2 regions of the Bordetella genomosp. 8 genome follow, and region 1 is predicted to be linked to the other one. Evidence: riboswitches for the same ligand, from Rfam matches in the RefSeq annotation. Region 1 holds a riboswitch; the other holds the start of a gene.
The links. Region 1 has a riboswitch for glycine ahead of CAL12_RS25165 (D-amino acid dehydrogenase). Riboswitches for the same ligand answer to the same signal wherever they lie in the genome.
Positions count from the first base shown of each region.

Region 2: another riboswitch for glycine. It lies ahead of gcvT (glycine cleavage system aminomethyltransferase GcvT); the one in region 1 lies ahead of CAL12_RS25165 (D-amino acid dehydrogenase).

Region 1 covers NZ_CP021108.1:5,566,597-5,578,680, forward strand. Annotated here, with positions in the region: gene glpK (glycerol kinase GlpK) at 1-757, shown strand, start outside; gene CAL12_RS25160 (LysR family transcriptional regulator) at 998-1,894, shown strand; gene CAL12_RS25165 (D-amino acid dehydrogenase) at 1,891-3,120, opposite strand; glycine riboswitch at 3,174-3,268, opposite strand; glycine riboswitch at 3,271-3,360, opposite strand; gene CAL12_RS25170 (glutathione S-transferase N-terminal domain-containing protein) at 3,495-4,190, shown strand; gene CAL12_RS25175 (CaiB/BaiF CoA transferase family protein) at 4,371-5,564, shown strand; gene CAL12_RS25180 (Bug family tripartite tricarboxylate transporter substrate binding protein) at 5,705-6,697, shown strand; gene CAL12_RS25185 (LysR family transcriptional regulator) at 6,762-7,682, opposite strand; gene gtdA (gentisate 1,2-dioxygenase) at 7,841-8,887, shown strand; gene CAL12_RS25195 (fumarylacetoacetate hydrolase family protein) at 9,061-9,759, shown strand; gene CAL12_RS25200 (flavin-dependent oxidoreductase) at 9,763-11,019, shown strand; gene CAL12_RS25205 (tripartite tricarboxylate transporter substrate binding protein) at 11,077-12,042, shown strand; gene maiA (maleylacetoacetate isomerase) at 12,046-12,084, shown strand, end outside.
Region 2 covers NZ_CP021108.1:573,540-585,623, forward strand. Annotated here, with positions in the region: gene CAL12_RS02615 (translocation/assembly module TamB domain-containing protein) at 1-1,607, shown strand, start outside; gene dcd (dCTP deaminase) at 1,674-2,237, shown strand; gene CAL12_RS02625 (TRAP transporter substrate-binding protein) at 2,251-3,258, opposite strand; gene CAL12_RS02630 (GNAT family N-acetyltransferase) at 3,441-3,905, opposite strand; gene CAL12_RS02635 (arginine/lysine/ornithine decarboxylase) at 4,082-6,352, shown strand; gene CAL12_RS02640 (NAD(P)/FAD-dependent oxidoreductase) at 6,363-7,559, shown strand; gene CAL12_RS02645 (ZIP family metal transporter) at 7,653-8,543, shown strand; glycine riboswitch at 8,567-8,663, shown strand; glycine riboswitch at 8,698-8,818, shown strand; gene gcvT (glycine cleavage system aminomethyltransferase GcvT) at 8,860-9,963, shown strand; gene gcvH (glycine cleavage system protein GcvH) at 10,063-10,431, shown strand; gene gcvP (aminomethyl-transferring glycine dehydrogenase) at 10,453-12,084, shown strand, end outside.

The sequences.
Region 1 (12,084 bases):
TTGCTTCATGCTGATGAACGTCGGCGACAAGCCGGTGGTGTCGCGCAACCGGCTGCTGTCGACGGTGGGCTGGGGGCTGCCGCGGCCGGAAGAAGACACCGCCGACGCGCAGGTGTTCAGCGGCGGCGGACCCGCATGGACGCCCACCTTCATGCTGGAAGGCGGCGTGTTCGTCGCCGGCGCGGCGGTGCAGTGGCTGCGCGACGGTCTGGGCATCATCCAGCGTTCGGAAGACGTGGAAGCGCTGGCCGGCAGCGTCGCCGATACCGACGATGTCTTCCTGGTGCCGGCGTTCGCAGGGCTGGGGGCGCCGCATTGGGATCCCTATGCGCGTGGCACCCTGGTGGGCCTGACGCGCGGAACGACGCGCGCCCATGTGGCGCGCGCGACGCTGGAAGCCATCGCCCTGCAAAGCGCCGAACTGATGACGGCGATGACGGCGGACTGCGGGATAGCGCTTTCCGAGCTGCGCGTGGATGGCGGCGCGGCGCGCAACGACCTGCTGATGCAGATGCAGGCGGATCTCCTGGGCGTGCCGGTGGTGCGGCCGCGCGTATCCGAATCGACGGCACGCGGCGCCGCGGGACTGGCGGGGCTGGCGGTCGGGTTCTGGAAAGACATGGACGCCTTCGCCGCCCAATGGCAGGCGGAACGGCGCTTCGAGCCCACCTGGTCGGCCGACCAGCGCGAAGCACGGCTGCGCCGCTGGGGACAGGCGGTGGAGTTATCGAAGAACTGGAGTAGAGGGGGTAGGTAGCCCACCCCCCGAAGCGCTGCGCGCTTCCCCCCTCAAGGGGGGCGACGCCAGCGGACCGGGGGACCCGGATCCGCGGCGTCCCGGGTCGGGGGCACCTGTTTTTTGCGGAAGGAGGGCCCCACCCCCGAAGCGCTACGCGCTTCCCCCTCAAGGGGGCGACGCCGGCGGACCGGGGGACCCGGATCCGCGGCGTCCTGGGTCGGGGAGCACCCAATCTTTGCGGCGAACGTGGAGCATTGAATGAATCTGGCCCGTATCGATCTGGTGACGCTGGCGCTCTTCGTCTCGGTGGCGCGGCTGGGCAGCATATCGGCGGGCGCGCGGCAGTCGCGGCTGGCGGTGGGCGCGGCCAGCAAGCGGATTTCCGATCTGGAAGCCGCGCTGGGTTCGCCGCTGCTGTTCCGCAAGGCGGCCGGCGTGGAGTTGACCGATGCGGGCCAGGCCTGCCTGGCCCACGCGACACGCATCCTGCAGGAAGTCGACCAGATGGCGGGCACGCTGTCCGATTACGCGCAAGGCGTGCGCGGTCAGGTTCGGATCGCGGCCAATACGTCGTCGATCACGCAGTTCCTCCCTGACGACCTGTCGCGGTTCATGACGGAACATCCGGCCGTCCGCATCGACCTGGAAGAACAGAACAGCAGCGACATCGTCGCCGCCGTGGCGGAGAACCGCGCCGACATCGGCATCTTCGGCGAACGCACGCCGGAAGCGGGGCTGCAGACTTTCCCCTATCGGCGCGACGAGCTCATGCTCGTGGTGCCCGACAGCCACCCGCTGGCCACGCGCGCCAGCGTCGCATTCGCGGAAACGCTGGAGTATGACTACGTCAGCCTGCCGCCCAGCACGTCGCTGGCCAGCCTGCTGGCGCAGGAATGCACGCGGCTGGATATGCCCATGAAACTGCGCATCCAGGTCCGCAGCTTCGACGCGATCTGCCGCATGGTGGTCGCAACGCGCGGCATCGGCGTGCTGCCGCGCATCGCGGCAGAGCCGCATGCGCGGTCGATGCAGTTGAAGCTGATTCCACTCACCGACGACTGGACGCGGCGCTGGCTGCTATTGGCCGTGCGCGATGTGGACACACTCACTCAGGCGGCGCGCATGCTGCTGACGCAATTGCGCGCGGCGAACTAGCGCGGAAGCGTCACCGCGTCGGCCACTGCCTCGGCCGTTGCCGCGCTCAAGGTCCAACCCAAGTGGCCGTGCCCCGTGTTGTAGAACACGCCCGGAGACCGGCCGCGCCCGACCCGGGGCAACATGCTGGGAAGCATGGGACGCAGCCCCGCCCACGGGATCACCCGCGCCGTCGAAGCGCCGGGAAAATGTCGGCGGGTCCAATTCACCAGCGGCGCGATGCGGTCGGCCCGGATATCCCGGTTGTACCCGTTCAACTCCGCCGTGCCGGCCACACGAAATCGGTCCCGCCCCAGCCGGCTGGTGACGATCTTGGCGGCGTCGTCGAGCAGGCTGACCCAGGGCGCGGACGCCTGGCTTTCCGCATCGTCCAGGCAGACGGTGATGGAGTAGCCCTTGACCGGATAGATGTTCACGCGGTCGCCAGCCATGGCGGCGAACTGGCGGCTCGCGACGCCCGCGCACACCACGACGGCGTCGAAGGCTTCCGTGTCGACTTCATCGCCCTGGCTGAAGTCCATGGCGATGCCAGACCCGCCACTGGCGCCAAGGCGCCGGAGCGCGCTCACGGCAGCGTCGTAGCGGAACGCCACCCCTTGCCGCGCGCAGGCCTCCGCCAGACCGCGCGTGAATTTATGGATATCGCCGGTGGAGTCGGATGGCGTGAAAAAGCCGCCATGGAAACGCCCCCGCAGCGCCGGCTCGATGGCCTGGATTTCTTCCGGCGTGACCGGATCGCGCTCCAGCCCGCCTTCCCGGAGCAGGGCGTTCGTCGCCGCCGCGCGCTCGAACTCCTCCTTGCTCCCGTAGACGTGCAGGATGCCGCGCCGTTCCAGATCGAAATCTATCCCTTCGCGCCTGGCGATCTCGAACAGATGCTCGCGCGCGGCGATCGCCAGCCGCACCGTTTCCAGCGTATTGGCGCGATATCTGGGTATCTGTCGCAGGAATTCCGCGATCCAGGTGTATTTGTGCCAGCTGGGCAGCGGATTGAGCAACAGTGGCGCATCGCGCGTGAACATCCATCGCAAGCCTTTCAGGATGGTGGCACGGCTGTTCCAGACTTCGGCGTTGCTGGCCGACAGCTGGCCGCCGTTCGCGAAGGAAGTGTCCATGGCGGCATAGCGGCCGCGCTCGAATACGGTCACCGCATGGCCGCGGCGGACAAGGGCGTAAGCGGTCGTGACGCCGGTGATTCCGGCGCCGATGATGGCGATGCGTGGCATGACATGGTCCAGTGGAGGTCGACATAGCCGGCCGGTTGGCCGGCGCCATGCCCCATCTGTCCATGTACCTGAGAGTTTGCGCCCGCGCCTGGTACATCCTTGGCGAAGCTCCCCTTCGGTGGGCGCGATCAGCGCCTCTCTCCAGATGTTCCCCGTCGCACGGTCCTTTTGCCTGAGAGTTTCCGGGGCGGTTGCTCCGTCGGCGTCGTCGTGATGACCGATCTCTTCCGTGCCACGATCGAGAACGTCCGGACATTAGCACCAATGCAGCCCGCCGCACAAGATCGGCGTTGCCGATGTCGCGGCGCTCCCCGACGCGGCCTGCACAGATGCGAATATCATGCACGTGCGTCGACACACCCTGGAGGAACGCCGTGATGCTCGATCATCCGATATTCAAACGCTGGCCGGCGCTGCACCCGGACCGGCTGCAGCTCTTTTCCCTGCCCACGCCCAACGGCGTGAAGGTCGGCATCATGCTGGAGGAAACGGGGCTGCCCTACGAGCCGCATCGCATCGACATCATGGCGAACGACAACCACGATCCGGCCTTTCTCTCGCTCAATCCCAATGGCAAGATTCCGGCCATCTACGATCCGGACGGCCCCGACGGGCGGCCGCTGGCCCTGTTCGAATCGGGCGCCATCCTGATCTATCTTGCCGACAAGTCGGGGCAGTTTCTTTCCACCGATCCGCACACGCGCTACGAAACCATCCAGTGGCTGATGTGGCAGATGGGCGGCGTCGGGCCCATGTTCGGACAGCTCGGCTTTTTCCACAAGTTCGCCGGCAAGGCTTATGAGGACAAGCGGCCGCGCGATCGCTATGCAGCCGAATCGGCACGGCTGCTGGGCGTACTGGACCAGCGGCTCGCGGGCCGGGACTGGGTGATGGGCGCGGACTACAGCATCGCCGACATTTCGTTGATCGGGTGGGTCCGCAACCTGATCGGGTTCTATGAAGCCCGCGAGGTGGTCGATTTCGACCGCTTTCGTAACGTGCAGGCGTGGCTGGACCGTGCCTTGGCGCGCCCGGGCGTGCAGCGCGGCCTGGCGGTCACGGCGGCCTGAACGTCCCCACCACATCGACGCCGGGTTTGCCGCAACGCGGCCCCGGCCGCCCGCATGCCCGTATTCCCGCATGCCCGCCTTTCGCGTTTCCGGAAACCCCCTTAGCCGGATGCGTCATTCCCCTCGCCGACCGGCCTGCGGCACACTGTCCGTCCCTGGCAGCCAACCGCAGGGGGAGACATGACACGACAAATACTCGCGGGCATCCGCGTGCTGGAACTGGGCCAGCTCATCGCCGGCCCCTTCGCCGCGAAAACCCTGGCCGACTTCGGCGCGCAGGTGATCAAGATCGAACCGCCGGGCGTCGGCGACCCGCTGCGCAAGTGGCGCATGCTGCATGAAGGCACGTCCGTGTGGTGGGAAGCGCAATCGCGCAACAAGCAATCCGTCTGCGTCGACTTGCGCCAGGCGGAAGGCCAGGACCTGGTCCGCACGCTGGCCGCCGAAGCCGACGTGCTGATCGAGAATTTCCGCCCGGGCACGATGGAAAAATGGGGTCTGTCGTGGGAAGCCCTGCACGCGCTGAATCCCCGGTTGATCATGCTGCGCATTTCAGGCTACGGCCAGACCGGCCCCAGGGCCGGTGAACCTGGCTTTGCCGCCATTGGCGAGGCCATGGCGGGACTGCGCTACCTGAACGGCGAACCCGGACGTGCGCCCGTGCGCGCCGGCCTGTCGCTGGGCGACACCATCGCCGGCCTGCACGGCGCGCTGGGCGTGCTGCTGGCCTTGTACGAACGCGACGCGCGCGGCGGCACCGGCCAGGTGATCGACGCGGCCTTGTACGAAAGCATCTTCAACCTGACCGAAAGCCTGCTGCCCGAATACTCGGTATTCGGCGCCGTGCGCGAACCCGCCGGCGCGGCGCTGCCCGGCATCGCGCCATCCAACGCCTATCCCTGCCAGGACGGCTACGTCCTGATCGCCGGCAACGGCGACGGCATCTATACGCGATTGATGTCGCGCATCGGCCGCGAGGACCTGGCGCGCGACCCGGCATTGGCCCGCAACGACGGACGGGTCGCACGCGTGGCGGAGATCGACCAGGCCATCGGCGCGTGGACGCAGGTCCGCACCATCGATCAGGTACTGGCGTCGATGCGCGAGGCGGGGGTGCCGGCGGGACGCATCTACAGCATCGCCGATATCGCCGAAGACCCGCATTACCGCGCCCGCAAGGCCATCGTCACCGTCGAGTCGGCCAGCGGTATCGCGGTCGAGATGCCGGCGGTGTTCCCGCTGCTCTCTGGCAATCCTGGAGAAGTCCGCGAGCGCGCGCCCACGCTGGGCGAGGACACCGACGTCGTGCTGCGCGAGATAGGCGTGGACGAGCAGCGCCTGGCGGCGCTGCGAGCCGCCGGCGTCATTGCCTGAGGTTTTGCCTGAGTTATCGCCTGAGTTATCGCCTGACCGCGGGCAGGCCGCCACGCGCGGCCTGCTCCCAGGAACCCGCAGTCCCCACGGCAAGGCACCGCCTGCCGACCAACCGCATAACAACGAACGGAGACATGAACATGAAAAGCTCGAATACCGTCCGGCCCCTGCGCCGCCTGCTGCTTGCCGCCGGACTCTGCGCGCTCGCCTTCGGTCCGATGGCGGCGCACGCCGCCTATCCCGACCGGCCGATCACGCTGATCGTCTCCGCCGCGCCCGGCGGCACCACCGACATCGCGGCCCGCCTGATCGCGCAGCCGCTGGCCAAGGCCCTGGGACAATCGGTCGTCGTGGAAAACAAGCCCGGGGCCTCGGGCAGCATCGCGGCGCAGGCGGTCAGCCGCGCCGCGCCCGACGGCTACACCCTGCTATTGCAGTATTCCGGCTACCAGGTCATCACGCCGCTGATCACCCAGGGCCTGAATTGGGATCCCATCAAGTCGTTCGCACCCGTGGCAAACATCCTGTCGGCGCCGCAAGTGGTGGTGGTGCGGCCAACCTTGCCGATCAAGACGATGAAAGAACTGGTGGACTACGCCAAGGCCCATCCCGGCGAACTGAACTACGCATCGTCAGGCAACGGTTCTCTGCAGCAGGTCGCCACCGAATTGCTGAACCAGATGGCGGGCATCAAGACGACCCACATCCCGTACAAGGGCACCGGCCCCGCGCTGGCCGATCTGCTCAGCGGCTCCGTCGACATGACCATCACGACGCCGCCGCCGCTGCTGGGACAGATCGCCGCGGGCAAGCTGCAGCCCCTGGCGGTGACCGGCAAGTCGCGGCTCGAATCCCTGCCCAATGTCCCGACGGCGGCGGAAGCCGGCTACCCCGACCTGCTCGTCTCGTCCTGGTTCGCCATGTACGCGCCCGCCGGCACGCCCAAGGAGGTGATCGGCAAGCTGTCGGGCGAGATCGAGAAGATCATGAAGACCGACGAATTCCGCAAGAAAGCCGCGGAACAAGGCGCGGAAGCCGACTTCATGGGTCCGGAACAGCTGGGCAAGTACACCCAGGAAGAACTGGTCCGCTACAAGACCGTGGTGGAGAAAGCCCACATCACAGCGAACTGAGCCGGCAGGGGTGCCGCGATCGTCGCACCGCGCCCCAGGGCGCGCGTCGCGGCGATCGCCGCCTCTACCCCTGCTGTTCCGCCACGACCGCGCGCAGGCTGTCCAGCGCGGTTTCCACCGCGGCGGGCTGGAAGGTTTCCTGGCGCCAGTACATCGCGACGGCGCCGAAACCGGACAGGCGCAAGGGCAGTATGCGCATGGCGTTCATCTGCGAAAACCGCAGCGCCGCGCGATGCGATGCCACGCCGATCAGGTCGCTGCTGCTGACCAGGGTCAGGTTGATGGTGACCGAATTCGATTCCACATGGTCCGCCGGCATGGACTTGCCGGCGGCCGTCAGTGCCGTGTCCAGGGCATTGCGTATCGGCGTGCCCTTCGGCCATACGATCCAGCGGTAGGCCATCAGGTCTTCCCACGTGATGCGCGCCTTGCCGAACACGGGATGCCGGGGCCGCGCCACCATATGCACGGGCTCCAGGTACAAGGATTCGGACAGGATGGCCGGATCGTGATGTTCGGGCGCTGAGCGGCCGACGACGATGTCCAGTTCGCCCTGGGCCAGCTGCGTCAGCAGATGGTCCATGGTCGATTCGACCAGCTTCACGCGTGCCTGCGGCATGCGCTCCAGCAGCCGCATGACGGCCAGCGGCACGGTGTCCGACGCCGATGCCCCCGACGCCCCTATCACCACGCGGCCGCCGCCGCCCTGCCGCAGCGCGGCCATGTCGCCGCTGGCGCGCTCCAGTTGCGCGTCGATGCGCTGGGCATGCGCGATCAATGCCTCGCCATAAGGCGTCGGCCGCAACCCGCGCGCATGGCGCTCGAACAGCGGCAGGCCGATATCGTCTTCCAGGTCCTTCAGCCATTTCGACAGGCCGGGCTGGGTGGTGTTCAACATGGCGGCCGAGTGGCTGATGTTGCGGGTCTGCGCCAGGCTCAACAGCATTTTCAGGTTGCGCAGGCGCAGGCGGTAGGTCCAGTCCATGGTGTCTCGGTTTTTCCTGCCGCACGTCTACCGGCGGACCGGCACCCCCGGGCGCCGGCGGCAGCCATATTGTTTATTGTATGGATAATAAGATAATTTCATTTCAAGAGGCATACCGGCGCTCTCATAATACGCAAAAACCTGAAGGAGACAACACCATGGCCGAAGGAAGCTCCACGCGCGCCGACCGCGCCGCGTACTACGAACGGATCGCGCGCAAGAACATGGCGCCGTTGTGGGAGTCCTTGCATAACCTGGTGCCGCGCACGCCGCAGCCGCGCTGCGTACCCGCGATGTGGCGCTACAACGATGTGCGCGCCGACGTCATGGAAGCCGGCACGCTGATTTCCGCCGAAGAAGCCGTGCGCCGCGTGCTGATCCTGGAAAATCCCGGCCTGCCCGGACAGGCCAGCATCACGCAGACCCTGTATGCCGGCCTGCAACTGATCCTGCCGGGCGAGATCGCGCCCAGCCATCGCCATACGCAATCGGCGCTGCGCTTCATTGTCGAAGGATCGGGCGCCTATACGGCGGTCAATGGCGAGCGCACCACCATGCATCCGGGCGACTTCATCATCACGCCCTCATGGACGTACCACGATCACGGCAATATCGAAGCGGCCGAAGGCGGCGAGCCGGTGGTGTGGCTGGACGGCCTGGATATCCCGCTGCTGCGCATGCTGGATGCCGGCTTCGCCGAAAACTACCCGGCCGCCACGCAGCCGGTCACCCGCGCGGAAGGCGACAGCTACGCGCGCTTCGGCAACAACATGGCGCCCGTGCGGCACGTGCCCGCGAACGGCAATTCGCCCATCTTCAACTATCCCTACGAGCGCAGCCGCGAGGCGCTGGACCAGCTTTATCGCTTCGGCGAACTGGATGCCTGGGATGGGGTGAAGCTGCGCTACGTCAATCCGGCCACGGGCGGCTATCCCATGCCGACGATGGCGACCTTCATGCAGCTGTTGCCTGCCGGGTTCCAGGGCAAGACCTATCGCAGCACGGACTCCACCGTCTACTCGGTGGTGGAAGGCCGCGGTACGGCGCGCGTCGGCGACCAGGAATTCCACTTCGGCCCGCGCGACCTGTTCGTCGCGCCGTCGTGGCAACCGGTGCAACTGGCCGCCCTGGACGACGCCATCCTGTTCAGCTATTCCGATCGCCCGGTGCAGGCCGCCCTCGGCCTGCTTCGAGAAGAGAGGTGACCCACCCCCCGAAGCGCTGCGCGCTTCCCCCCTCAAGGGGGGCGACGCTGCGGACCGGGGGACCCGGACCCGCGCGTCCCTGATCGGGGGCACCTGTTTCTTGCGCGCGTCTTGGTTTGGCGGCACCTGTTTCTTGGCGCCGTTTTCTTTCCTTTCCCACAAGGTTTCTTGTCATGCCTTACGTCTTTGCTCCGCCGGCGACCGTCGCCGTGCCCGTTGCCGGAACCGGCGACAGCTTCCCCGTGCGCCGCGTGTATTGCGTCGGCCGCAACTACGCCGCGCATGCGCGCGAGATGGGCTTCGATCCCGACCGCGAGCCGCCGTTTTTCTTCTGCAAGCCGGCCGATGCCGTCATGCCGGTGGCCGAAGGCGAAACGCTGAACCTGCCCTATCCCACCGAAACCGCCAACTATCACTACGAGATCGAGCTGGTCGCCGCCATCGGCAAGTCCGGCGCGAACATCGCGGTGGAAGATGCACTCGGCCATGTGCATAGCTATGCCGTCGGCCTGGACATGACGCGCCGCGACCTGCAGATGAAGATGCGCGAAGCCGGCCGGCCATGGGAACTGGGCAAGGCCTTCGACGACAGCGCGCCGATAGGCCCGTTGTACCCGGTCGGCGCCAAGGGCCATTTCGACGACGCCGCCATCTGGCTGAAGGTGAACGGCCAGGACAAGCAGCGCAGCGATACGTCCAAGCTGATCTGGTCGGTGGCCGAAACCATCAGCTATCTGTCGCGCTACTTCCGCCTGGAGCCGGGCGATCTGATCTACACCGGCACGCCCGAAGGCGTGGGGCCGGTGGTCAAGGGCGACCTCATGGAAGGCGGGGTCGATGGACTGGGTACGCTGCGCGCGAAGGTGGTCTGAGCCATGAAAGATACCGATGTCATCATCGTGGGCGCCGGCGTCGGCGGCCTGGTACTGGCGCTGAGCCTGCATCAGGCCGGCATCGCCTGCCGCGTGTACGAAGCCGTTCCGGAGATCAAGCCGCTGGGCGTGGGCATCAACCTGCTGCCGCACGCCGCGCGCGAACTGGACGAACTGGGCATGCTGCCGGCGCTGGACAAGCTGGGCGTCCACACCAAGGAAGCCATCTTCTTCACCCGCCACGGGCAGTTCATCTACAGCGAACCCGCCGGCAAGGCGGCGGGCTATGCCTGGCCGCAATATTCCATCCACCGCGGCGATCTGCAGATGGCGCTGCTCGATGCCGTGCGCCAGCGCCTGGGCGACGACAGCGTGCGCGTGGATCATCGCGCCGTGCGCGTCGAACAGGACGATGACGGCGTCACGGTGCACATGACTGACGGCGCCGGCAAGCCCCTGCCATCCGTGCGTGGCGCCATCGTGGTCGGTTGCGACGGCATCCATTCGGCGCTGCGCAAGCAGCTGTATCCCAACGAAGGGGCGCCGCGCTATTCCGGCGTCAACATGTGGCGCGGCGTCACGCGCTGCAAGCCTTTCCTGAGCGGCGGCAGCATGGTGCGCGCGGGCTGGCTGTCGATCGGCAAGATGGTGATCTATCCCATCCGCGACAACGTCGACGCCGAAGGCAACCAGTTGGTGAACTGGGTCGCCGAAATCGAATCGCCCGAACCCGCCGTGCGCGACTGGACCCGCCAGGGCCGCCTGGAAGACTTCTTCCCGGCCTTCGCCGACTGGCATTTCGATTGGCTGGACGTGGCGGCGCTGATACAGAACGCGGATTCTGTGCTGGAGTATCCGATGGTCGACCAGGATCCGCTGCCCACGTGGACGCAGGGCCGCATGACCCTGCTGGGCGACGCCGCGCATCCCATGGTGCCGCGCGGCTCCAACGGCGCCGGCCAGGCCATCATCGACGCGCGTTTCCTGGCGGGCCAGTTGAAGAAGCAGGGCCTGACGCCGGCCGCGCTGCAGGAATACGACCGCGTGCGCGTGGCCGCCACCACCAAGGTGGTGCTGACCAATCGCAGCAATCCGCCGGACGCCATTCTGCGCGAAGCGTACGAACGCTCGCGTGACCAGCGTTTCGAGCGCATCGAGGACGTCATCAGCCACGACGAGCTGCAAGCCATATCGGACCGCTACAAGCAGGTGGCCGGCTACGACCCCGAAACGCTGAAGTCACGCCCCTCTTTCATCTGACCATCGCAGCATCCACCATCGGGCAGCGCCGAGACACCTGCCCGCAAGGAGAACAACATGCAGACCCTGTTTCGCGCCCTGGCCGCGCTGGCTCTTGCCCTGACGGCATCCGTCAGCCAGGCCGCCTGGCCGGAGCGCCCGATCACGCTGATCGTGCCTTTCACGCCGGCCACCGGCATCGACCTGGTGGCGCGCCAACTGGCCGCGACACTGCCCAAGACGCTGGGCCAATCCGTCATCGTGGAAAACCTGGCCGGCGCCAGCGGCAACATCGGCACGGAAAAGGTGGCGCGCGCCGCGCCCGACGGCTACACCTTCCTGGTGACGGTGAACACCTTCGTCATGAACCAGCCGCTGTACAAGGAGAAGCTGCACTATGACCCGGTGAAGGACTTCGCGCCGGTCAGCCTCACGTCCTGGGGCACGCTGCTGCTGGTGACCCACCCCTCCAACCCCGTCAACACGGTCCAGCAACTGGAGGACGCCGCGCGCAAGGAACCCGGCAAGCTGACCTACGGCACCCCTGGCGTGGGCACGCCGCATCACCTGGCCATGGCGCTGCTGCTGGACCAGACCAAGGCGCAGATGCTGCACGTACCGTACAAGGGCACGGCGGGCGCGGTGACCGACATGCTGGCCGGGCGCCTGGACTATATGTTCCTGCCCGTGCACGTGGCGCTGCCGCAGATCAAGGCCGGCAAGCTGAAGGCCATCGCCACCGGCAGCCCCAAGCGCATTCCGCAGCTGCCCGACGTGCCCACGCTGACGGAGTCCGGCCTGAAAGGCGCCGACGTCGACATGTGGTACGGCGTGCTGGCGCCCAAGGGAACGCCGGCCGCCATCGTCGACAGCCTGAACAAGCAGATCGCCGAAGCGCTGAAGGCGCCATCCACCGCCACCGCCTTTGAAGCGCAAGGCATGGTGCCAGCAACGTCCACGCCGACGGAATTCGGCGACCTGATCGCCAAGGACGCCAAGCGCTGGAGCGACATCGTGACCCGCGCCGGCATCAAGGCGGATTGAACCATGCAACTCTACAGCTTCTTCAACAGCTCCACGTCCTAC
Region 2 (12,084 bases), 1.2 Mb from region 1:
AGGCCCGGGTGGCGCGCCGATCCGGCGACCTGTTGATACCGGGCGATCCGCCCATACCGCTCGGGCTGCGGGACCTGGTGCTGGACTTGAACGCCACGTCCGCCGGCGGACGCAGCAGCCGCGTCGACGCCAGTTTGCGGGTGGACACGGCGACCATGGGGACGCTGCGGGGCAGCGGCACCGCCATGCTGGCGGCGACGTCCGACGGCGGCATCGGCCTGGCGCCGCGCCAGCCGCTGCGCGCGTCGCTGGACGCCGACATCGCGGACCTCAAATGGGTCGAGCTGTTCACCGGCGACAGTACCGAGATCGGCGGTGCGGTGAAGGCCAACATACAGGTCCAGGGCATGCCGGGCGGCGCCTGGACGGCCAACGGTACGGTGCGAGGCCAGGGGCTGCGCTATGTGCGCATCGACGACGGGGTGCGTTTCATCGACGGCACGCTATCCGCGCGCTTGCAGGAGGACAGGCTGATCGTCGAGTCGCTGCGCTTTCCGGCGGTGCTGCGCGTGCTGCCCACCGAGGCGCGCACGCGTGCCTGGGTGACCCGCGATCCGGACGCGAAGAACGGCTACATCGATGCCAGCGGCAGCTGGCGGCTGGCCGATAACGGCGGAAAGGTGCACGTGGTCCTGCGCAGGTTCCCCGTCATACAGCGCGCGGACCGGTTCGCGATGATGTCCGGCACCATCGACATCGACGCGATGCTTCCGCGCCTGTCGATCCGCGGCGACGTGAAGGCGGACGCCGGCTGGGCCAGCATAGAAGTCCTGAGCGAGGTGCCCTCGCTGGATGGCGATGTCGTGGTCCACCGGCCGGGCACCGACGAACCCGCGCCTTCGACGCCGCTGCAGACCGATATGGACCTGAACGTGGACCTGGGCTCGCGCTTCTACCTGACGGGCATGGGCCTGGACGCCGCGCTGGGCGGCTCCATCCGCATCCGCTACATCGACAACCGGCTGTCGGGCACGGGCGCGCTGCGGACCCGCGCGGGCCGCATCGATGCCTACGGCCAGCGTTTGCAACTGAGGCGTGGGACGGTGACCTTCCAGGGCGCGCTGGACAATCCCTTGCTGGACATCGAGGCGCTGCGCACCGGCGAACAGGTCGAGGCGGGTGTGCGCGTCAGCGGCACCGCGCAGCGGCCGCGGATCGACCTGATCTCCTATCCCGATGTCAGCGACGAAGAAAAACTCTCCTGGCTGGTGCTCGGCCGCGCGCCGGACGCCAGCGGCAACGACACGGCGCTGCTGGTGTCGCTCGGCACGTCGCTGCTGGGCAATGGCGAACCCTTCTACAAGAAGTTCGGCCTGGACGACGTGACGGTGCGCAACGGGAACCTGGGCGGATCCAACAGCCTGCTGCCGGACCAGACCGTGGCGGGTAATGTGAACCAGGATGCCAGCCAGAGCCTGGCGACGCAGTTCGTCGTGGCCAGCAAGAACTTCGCGGACGGCGTCACCCTGAGCGTGGAGCAGGCCCTGGCGGGCTCGGAGACGGTGGGGCGGCTGAGCTATCGCCTGTCGCGGCGCTGGTCCTTGGACCTGAAAGGCGGGTCGGTCAACGGCCTGGAGCTGGTGTATCGGACTTTTCTGGGCGATTGAGCGGCCGGGCGGGCAGGGCGGCGGGGGCTAAAATACGCCCCACTTCAAATGCGAGGCTTTCTTTCCATGAGCATCAAGAGCGACCTGTGGATCCGGCGCGCCGCGGCCAACGGCATGATCGAACCCTTCGAGCCCGGCCAGGTGCGCGAGTCGAATGGGGGCCGCATCGTCAGCTACGGCACCAGCAGCTATGGCTACGACGTGCGCTGCGCCAGCGAATTCAAGATATTCACGAATATCAACTCGACCATCGTCGATCCCAAGAACTTCGACGAAAAATCCTTTGTCGATTTCACGGGCGACGTCTGCATCATCCCGCCGAATTCGTTCGCCCTGGCGCGTACCGTCGAATACTTCCGCATTCCACGCAATGTGTTGACGATATGCCTGGGCAAGAGCACCTACGCGCGTTGCGGCATCATCGTCAACGTGACGCCGCTCGAACCCGAATGGGAAGGCCACGTCACGCTGGAGTTCTCCAACACCACGCCGCTGCCCGCCAAGATCTACGCGGGCGAGGGCTGCGCCCAGATGCTGTTCCTGGAAAGCGACGAGGTCTGCGAAACCTCTTACCGCGATCGCGGCGGCAAGTACCAGGGCCAGCAAGGCGTCACGCTGCCCAAGACCTGACGGACAGGCCTGCTTACTTTGCCTTATACCGGTCCAGGATTGCCTTGCCATCCGCGCCGGTTTTGGCCTGCCATTCGGCCAGCGCGCCGGAAGCGGCTTTCCTGAGCGCCTCCTGCACCGGTGCGGGTACCCTGGAGTCTATGGTTACGCCGTTCTTGCGCATGTTGGCGCGGTTTTCCTCCAGGCGGCCTTCCATGCGCTTCCATTGCTCGGCTTCGGTCGCGGCCGCCGCCTCGTCCACTGCCTTGCGGTCCTTGGCGTCCAGCGCCCGATAAGCGTCCAGGTTCATGGTCGCGATCGACAGCGGCATGGCGTAGTTCACTTCCGTGAAATAGGTCAGGTACTGCCACAGCTTGCGGCCGGCGCCGCCGTCGCCGGAAGACAGCACGGCGTTTACCTCGCCGGACGCCAGGCGCGGCATGGCGTCGGCGAACGATATGTTGGACGCCTTGGCGCCGGCCCGCGTCATCGTGGCCTGCGAAACGTCGTCGTAGGTGCGGATGGAGAGCGCCTGCAGGTCCGCCACCGTCTTGATCGGGCCCTTGGACCAGATGCCGGACGGCGGCCACGGGGTGGTGTAAAGCAGTTTCTGTCCGTGCGCGGCCAGGAATCGCTCATAGACGGGCCGCGCCGCGTTGCGCAAAGCGCGGGCCTTGCCCAGGGAGTCGGCCAGGAAGGGCAGCGACGAAACGCCGAAGATCGGATATTTATTGGCCAATCCACCGGCGAACGCGTCCGCCGCGTCGACCTTGCGCGCCTGGACGGCGTCGACCATGTCCGCGGATTTGTATCCCTTGGACGCATCGAAGCTCGTGTCGATGACGATGTTCCCGTGGGACTTTTCCTTGACCTGCGCGGCGAAGGTCGACACGCCGAGTCCGGGCATGGAGCTGGCCGGATATTCCGTGGTCATTTGCAGCGTCGTGGCGGCCTGCGCCGACACCGTGGCCAGCAAGGCCGCGGCCAGCAGGCCGGCAAGGTGGGAAAAACGAACGGCGGAAGGCCGTGTAAGTGCGGGCATGTTGATTCCCTTGAAGTTGCAATGGAAGCCGCGTGCACAGAATTGTGGGTGCCGCGGCGCAGCCGTAGCCTGCCACGCCTTCGGCGTAAACGGACTTCGGCCTTACCCTAGGACGGGCCGGCAGCCGCAGCCTCAGGCCTGGCCCGAGCCTGGGTCGTAGCTGTAGGCCGTCCGGGGCGGCGTCAGGCGCCGCGCGCCTGTGGCGCCCGTTCGTAGTAGATGTCCCAGGTATCCTGGCTCGTTTCCACGAAGCCATGCCGCTGGTAGAAACGGTTCGATGCGCTGTCGCGCAATGCGCCGACCCGCACGGGCAGCCCGAGCGCATCGGCCCGTTCGAACACCCGCCGCAGTACCGTGGCGCCGATGCCCGCGCCCTGATGGCCCGGCACGATGTATAGATGATCCAGCTTGAGCGCCCCGTCTTCGGGCCGCAGCGTATAGAAGCCTATCCGGTGGCCGTCCCGCAGGATGGTCACCGTGTCGTGCGGCGCGTACGTCGCCCGCAGGCGCTGCCGCGCGCGGTCCGGATCGAAGCGCCCCACGCGCTCCAGGCTCTCGCGCATGGCGGCGATCCTCAGGTCCGCGAGCGCGTCGAAGTCGGCCTCGTCGACGGCGGCGAAGGTCAGGCGATCGGATGGTGGGTTCACGACTCGGGGCTCCAGGGACCGGCCCGGCAGGGCTGGCCCGATAACGGTGCTCAACTTTAACCCCCACGACCGGCGCGGGTACGCCGGATGCTCACCCGCGCGGCCGCAACGCCCCTGTCGCCTGTCCGCAGTACACTCGCGTCGGCTTTGGCCCTACCCCGCAGGAGTCCCCCCGCATGAAATTCCGCTTTCCCATTGTCATCATCGACGAAGACTACCGTTCCGAGAACGCCTCGGGGCTGGGCATACGCGCGCTCGCGGCGGCGATCGAGGCTGAGGGCGTTGAGGTGCTCGGCGTCACCAGCTATGGCGACCTGAGTTCCTTCGCGCAGCAGCAAAGCCGGGCCAGCGCCTTCATCCTGTCGATCGACGACGAGGAATTCGACGTCGATTCGCCCGAAGACGTGGCCAGCGCCATCAAGAACCTGCGGACGTTCATCGGCGAACTGCGCTTTCGCAATGCGGACATCCCGATCTACCTGTACGGCGAAACCCGCACCTCGCAGCACATCCCCAACGACATCCTGCGCGAGCTGCACGGCTTCATCCACATGTTCGAGGACACGCCGGAGTTCGTGGCCCGCCACATCATTCGCGAAGCCCGCGCCTACGTGGACAGCCTGCCGCCGCCGTTCTTCCGCGAACTGGTCAAGTACGCCCAGGACGGTTCGTATTCGTGGCACTGCCCCGGCCACTCCGGCGGCGTGGCATTCCTGAAGAGTCCGGTAGGCCAGATGTTCCACCAGTTCTTCGGCGAAAACATGCTGCGCGCCGACGTCTGCAACGCCGTCGACGAGCTGGGCCAGCTGCTGGACCACACCGGCCCCGTCGCCGAGTCGGAACTGAACGCCGCCCGCATCTTCCACGCCGACCACTGCTACTTCGTCACCAACGGCACGTCGACTTCCAACAAGGTCGTGTGGCACGCCAACGTCGCCGCCGGCGACGTCGTGGTGGTCGACCGCAACTGCCACAAGTCCATCCTGCACGCCATCACGATGACCGGCGCGATCCCCGTATTCCTGCGGCCGACGCGCAACCACCTGGGCATCATCGGGCCGATACCCATCGAGGAATTCGAACCCGAGAACATCATGAAGAAGATCGAGGCCAATCCTTTCGCCCGCGAAGCGAAGGACAAAAAGCCCCGCATCCTGACGCTGACCCAGAGCACCTACGACGGCGTGATCTACAACGTCGAAATGATCAAGGAAAAGCTGGGCGACTACGTCGATACGCTGCACTTCGACGAGGCCTGGCTGCCGCACGCGGCTTTCCACGAGTTCTACCAGGACATGCATGCGATCGGGCAAGGGCGCCCGCGCAGCGAATCCGCGATGGTGTTCGCCACGCACTCCACGCACAAGCTGCTGGCCGGCATTTCGCAGGCCTCGCAGATCATCGTGCAGGAATCGAAGACCCGCAAGCTGGATCGCAATATCTTCAACGAAGCTTATCTGATGCACACGTCCACGTCGCCGCAGTACGCGATCATCGCGTCCTGCGACGTGGCCGCGGCGATGATGGAGCCGCCCGGCGGCACCGCGCTGGTCGAGGAAAGCATCCGCGAGGCCATGGATTTCCGCCGCGCCATGCGCAAGGTGGAATCCGAGTTCGGCCGCAACGACTGGTGGTTCAAGGTGTGGGGTCCCAACCGCCTGGTGGCCGACGGCATCGGCAACCGCGATGAATGGCTGCTGGAATCCGGCGACCACTGGCATGGCTTCGGCGATATCGCCGACGGCTTCAACATGCTGGATCCCATCAAGGCCACCATCATCACCCCGGGCCTGGATATTTCGGGCAGCTTCGGCGAAACCGGCATCCCGGCCGCGCTGGTCTCCAAGTACCTGACCGAGCACGGCGTGGTCGTGGAAAAGACCGGCCTGTATTCCTTCTTCATCCTGTTCACCATCGGCATCACCAAGGGCCGCTGGAACACGCTGCTGACGGCGCTGCAGCAGTTCAAGGACGACTACGACCGCAACCAGCCGATGTGGCGCATCCTGCCGGAGTTCTGCCGCGACCATCGGCAGTACGAACGCATCGGCCTGCGCGACCTCTGCCAGCAGATCCACCACGCCTATCGCGAAAGCGACGTCGCGCGCCTGACCACCGAGATGTACCTGAGCGACATGGTGCCGGCCCTCAAGCCCTCCGACGCCTTTGCCCGCATGGCGCATCGCCAGGTGGAGCGTGTCGCCATCGAGGATCTCGAAGGCCGCGTCACCGGCGTGCTGTTGACGCCTTACCCGCCGGGCATCCCGCTGCTGATTCCGGGCGAGCGCTTCAACCGGACCATCGTGCAGTACCTTCAGTTCGCGCGCAAATTCAACGAACGCTTCCCCGGCTTTGAAACCGATATCCACGGCCTGGCCGAGGACGTCGATGACAATGGCCAGGTACGCTACTACGTCGACTGCCTGAAGGAAGGCCAGGACCAGTAAGGCGCGCGGCATGTTCGACGTCGCCATCATCGGCGCCGGCGCGGCGGGCATGATGTGCGCCGCCGTGGCCGGCCAGCGCGGCCTGCGGGTCGTGCTGATCGACCACGCCGACCGGCTGGCGGAGAAAATCCGCATTTCCGGCGGCGGCCGCTGCAACTTCACCAACACCGGCACCGGGCCGGCGAATTTCCTGTCGGAGAACCCGCATTTCTGCCGTTCGGCGCTGGCCGGCTACGGACCGCGGGATTTCCTGGACCTGCTGCGCCGCCACCGCGTGTCCTGGCACGAGAAGCACCGCGGCCAGCTGTTTTGCGACGATTCCAGCGAGTCCATCATCGACGTGCTGCGCGCCGAGTGCGACGCCGGCCAGGTGCAGTGGCGCATGCCGTGCACGGTGGCGGAGATCGCCCGCGCGGCGGATGCCGGCTTCGAATTGCGCACCGCCGGCCACGGCCTGCTGCGCGCCGCCAGGGTGGTCCTGGCCACCGGCGGCATGGCGATCCCGCAGCTCGGCGCCACCGATTACGCCTTGAAGGTGGCGCGGCAGTTCGGCCTGAAGGTCGTCGAGCCGCGCCCCGCGCTGGTGCCGCTGACCTTCGACGCCGCGCTATGGTCGCCTTTCGCCGCCTTGTCCGGCGTCGCCCTGGAAGCCGACGTGCGCAGCGGGCAGGGCGAATTCCTTGAAGACATCCTGTTCACCCACCGTGGCCTGTCGGGTCCGGGCATCCTGCAGATCTCCAGCTACTGGAACCCCGGGGAAGCCATCACATTGGATCTGGCCAGCGGCCGCGACCTGGCGCGCGAACTGATCGAAGCCAAGTCCGGCGGGCGCCAGCAGCTCGGCACGGCGCTGTCGGCATTGTGGCCGCGCAGGCTGGCCGAGCAGTGGCTGCATGGGGTCGTGGACGCGCGTGGCCAGCCGCTGGCCGGCGCCCGGCTGGCGGATATTCCGGACAAGGCGCTGCGCGAACTGGCGCGGAACATCCATGCCTGGACCCTGGTGCCCACCGGCACCGCCGGTTATAAAAAGGCGGAAGTCATGCGCGGGGGCGTGGATACGCGCGGGCTGGACCAGAAGAGCATGCAGGCCCGCGCCGTGCCGGGGCTCTATTTCATCGGTGAGGCGGTGGATGTCACCGGCTGGCTGGGCGGCTACAACTTCCAGTGGGCCTGGGCCTCCGGCGTTGCCTGCGGCAGGGCGCTCTGACGCGCCGGCAGCGGCGCGATTTTTGCTCTCTTGCGCATCACGCGTGCGCCGTGCGGGTGAAAAGGACGCGCACCGACCGAAAAGGGACGCAACATGAATACGCACATACGTTCGCTGGCCGATGCCGGCGCCGGCAAGGCCTTGATGGTTGTCGTCCCCTTGCTTGCCGCGCTGGGCGCCTGGGGGATATGGCTGGCGCTGGAAGATAGCCATCCCCAGATCGCCGACGCCTGGCTGGGCGGCCTGATCGCCGCCGGCGCCACGGCCGCCGGCACGCTGCCGGTGATGTTCTCCCAGCGGCTGTCCGAACGGGTGCAGGACACGATGTTCGGTTTCGGCGCCGGCGTGATGCTGGCGGCAAGCGCATTTTCCCTTGTGGCGCCGGGCATCGAGGCCGCGCGCGAGCTCGGCGCCGGCCCGTGGGGCGCCGGCATGACCGTGGGCGCGGCCATCCTGCTGGGCGGGGCAGCCTTGCTTTGGCTGGAGCGCTGCGTACCGCATGAGCATTTCATCAAGGGCAAGGAAGGACATGACGCACGGATGCTCAAGCGCACCTGGCTGTTCATCTTCGCCGTCATGCTGCACAACCTGCCGGAAGGCCTGGCGATAGGCGTGGGATTCGGCGGGACCGATCCCATGCGCGCCGGCGCGCTGGCCACGGGCATCGCCATCCAGGACGTGCCGGAAGGCCTGGTCGTCGCCGTTGCCCTGCTGGCGGCGGGCTACGGGCGCACGTTTGCCGTGGTCCTGGGCATGGTGTCGGGCCTGATAGAACCGATAGGCGCGTTGGCCGGCGCCGCCGTGATGGCGTGGTCGACCGTGCTGCTGCCCTGGGGCCTGGGCTTCGCCGCCGGCGCGATGCTCTTCGTCATCAGCCACGAGATCATCCCCGAATCGCACCGCAAGGGGCACGAGGTCTTCGCCACCGGCGGGCTGATGCTGGGCTTCGTGCTGATGATGCTGCTGGACACCGCCCTGGCCTGAGTTGTATCCTTCGCCACGCTGTCACGCATCGTGCGGGAGAGAGCGGCACGCCCCGGCGCGCCGCCGCCGAAGGCGCAATTCGCCCGGAATCGCTCAGGCAACCCATACCGCAGCATGCCTTGCCCAGGCCGCGCCGCATCGGCGCCCCGGGTGAACACAGCGCTCTGGAGAGATCCGGCCACCCGTCGAGCGGTGCGCCCGGACGCCGAAGGTGCAAACCCGCCATTTTCCATATGCGCGGGGCAACTCTCAGGCAAAAGGACAGAGGGGCGGAAGCGTTTCAACCCGCCCACCGCTGCTGTCCGGAGCCTTTTCCATGTCGCATTCCCTGAAGAACACCCCCTTGGCGCAAGCCCATATCGATGCCGGCGCGCGCATGGTCGACTTCGGCGGGTGGAATATGCCGCTGGCTTATGGCTCGCAGCTGGAAGAGCACCACGCGGTCCGCCAGGACGCCGGCATGTTCGACGTTTCGCACATGCTCAACGTCGACGTCACGGGCGCCGACGCCATGGCCTTCCTGCGCCGCCTGATCGCCAACGACGTCGCCAGGCTGACGGCCACGCCCGGCAAGGCGCTGTACAGCTGCATGCTGAATCCGGAAGGCGGCGTCATCGACGACCTGATCGTGTATTTCTTCGCCGCCGACCGCTGGCGCGTCGTGGTCAATGCCGGCACCGCCGACAAGGACGTCGCCTGGATGCAACGCATCGCGATCGCCTCCCGCCTCGCCGTCTCGATCGCGCCGCGCCGGGATCTGTCCATGGTCGCCGTGCAGGGGCCGAATGCGCGCGCCAAGGTCTGGGCCGCGCGCCCGGCCTGGAAGGCCGATACGGAAGGGCTGACGCCTTTCACGGCCGCGCAATTCGGTACGGACACCCTGGTGGCGCGCACCGGTTATACCGGCGAGGACGGCTTCGAAATCGTGCTGCCCGCCACGGAAGTCGCTGCCTTGTGGCAGGACCTCGCGGCGCAGGGCGTGCGTCCCTGCGGCCTGGGCGCGCGCGACACGCTGCGGCTGGAGGCCGGCATGAACCTGTACGGCCAGGACATGGACGAAATGATCCAGCCCGCTCAGGCCGGGCTGACCTGGACCGTGTCCCTGAAGGATCCCGCCCGCGCCTTCATCGGCCGCGCGGCCATCGAGCAGTTCGGCACGCCGGCGGCCTTCCTGGGCCTGAAGCTGAACGAGCGCGGCGTCATGCGCGCCCACATGGCGGTGCGCACGGCCCACGGCGCCGGCGAAATCACCAGCGGCACGATGTCGCCCACGCTGGGCGTGTCGATCGCTTTCGCGCGCATGCCGCTGGACGTCAAGCCGGGCGATGCGGTCGAAGTGGACATCCGGGGCAAATGGGTGCCGGCCACCGTGTGCAAATTGCCATTCGTCCGCAACGGCAAAGCCGTCGAACAACCGTAAACTGGCGATGCCCATGCCGGCGCGTGCCGCATGGGCGGGGCGCGCATTACTTCTCCATCCATCCTCCATACGGTTTTTGAATTCTTAGGAGCTGCTTCCATGAGCCTGCCCACCGATCGCAAATACACCGAATCGCATGAATGGGTGAAAGCCGAAGGCGACGTGTTCGTCGTCGGCATCACCGACCAGGCCCAGGAACAACTGGGCGATCTCGTTTTCGTCGGCGACGTCAAGGTTGGCGCCAAGCTGGCCGCCGGCGATACGGCCGGCGTGGTGGAGTCGGTCAAGGCCGCGTCGGACATCTATGCGCCGGTCGCGGGCGAAATCGTCGCCTTCAACGACGCGCTGGAAGCCGATCCCGCGCAGATCAACGGCGGCGCCTATACCGCCTGGATTTTCAAGATCAAGCCGGACAATCCCGCCGATCTGGACAAGCTGCTGGACGCTTCCGGCTACGAAGCCCTGTAAGGCCACTTTTCAAGAGAAACCATGTCGCGCCCCCTCGACACGCATACCGATTTCATTCCCCGCCACATCGGGCCGTCCGACGCCGACCAGGCCGCCATGCTGCGCGCGCTGGGCGCGGACAGCCTGGAAGACCTGATCGGCCAGGTGGTGCCGCCGGCCATCCGCACCAAGGCGCCGCTGGCGCTGCCGCCGGCGCGCAGCGAACCGGACGTGCTGGCCGAGCTGCGCGACATCGCGCGCGGCAACCAGGTCTACCGCAGCTATATCGGGCAGGGTTATTACGGCACGCACACGCCCAACGTCATCCTGCGCAACATCCTCGAAAATCCCGCCTGGTACACGGCCTATACGCCTTACCAGCCGGAGATCTCGCAGGGCCGCCTGGAAGCCCTGCTCAACTACCAGACCATGGTCGCGGACCTGACCGGCCTGGACATCGCCAACGCATCGCTGCTGGACGAAGGCACGGCGGCGGCCGAGGCCATGACGCTGGCGCGCCGTGGCGCGAAGTCCTCCAGCAATGTGTTCTTCGTTTCGGGCCACTGCCATCCGCAGACCATCGAGGTCGTGCGCACCCGCGCCGAAGGCCTGGATATCGAGATCGTCGTCGGCGACGAAACCGCCGGCCTGCCGGATTGCTTCGGCGTGCTGCTCCAGTACCCGCGCAGCCTGGGTGGCGTGGACGACTACCGCGCCCTGGCCGAAACCGCGCACGCGCGCGGCGCCGTGGTGGCTTGCGCCACCGACCTGCTGGCGTTGGCCTTGCTGGCGCCGCCGGGTGCCTGGGGCGCCGACATCGCCGTGGGATCGGCGCAGCGTTTCGGCGTGCCCTTCGGTTTCGGCGGCCCGCACGCCGGCTTCATGGCCTGCAAGGACGCCTACAAGCGCAACATGCCGGGCCGCCTGGTCGGCGTTTCCAAGGACGCGCAGGGCAACCACGCGCTGCGCCTGGCGCTGCAGACGCGCGAGCAACATATCCGCCGTGAAAAGGCCACGTCCAACATCTGCACGGCGCAGGTGCTGCTGGCGGTGATGGCCGGCATGTATGCCGTCTGGCACGGTCCCGCCGGCATCCGTCGCATCGCCGAACGCGTCCAGCGCGCCACGGCCATCCTGCGCACGGCCCTCGACCAGCTTGGCGTCAAGGTCGTCAACGACACGTTCTTCGATACGCTGCAGGTGCGCACGGGATCCGCTACCGCGGCGGTCCTGGCGGCCGCCGACGCGGTGAGCATCAACCTGCGCGCGGTGGACGGCGAGCACGTGGCAGTGTCGCTGGACGAGACCGTCACCGACGCCGACCTGGCGCAACTGGCCGGCGTATTCGCCAGCGGATCGGGCAAGGCCGCCACCGCGATCGATATCGATGCGCTGGACCGGCGCGCAGCCGCCGGCATCCCGTCCGCCGTGGCGCGCCAGGGCGACATCCTGGCGCATCCGGTGTTCTCCAGCGTGCAATCGGAAACCGACATGCTGCGCTACCTGCGCAAGCTGGCGGACAAGGACCTGGCGCTCGACCGCAGCATGATCCCGCTGGGGTCGTGCACCATGAAACTGAACGCGACGGCCGAGATGATCCCCATCACCTGGCCGGAATTCGCGAACATGCATCCCTTCGCGCCCGCCGCGCAAACCGCCGGCTATCGCCAGTTG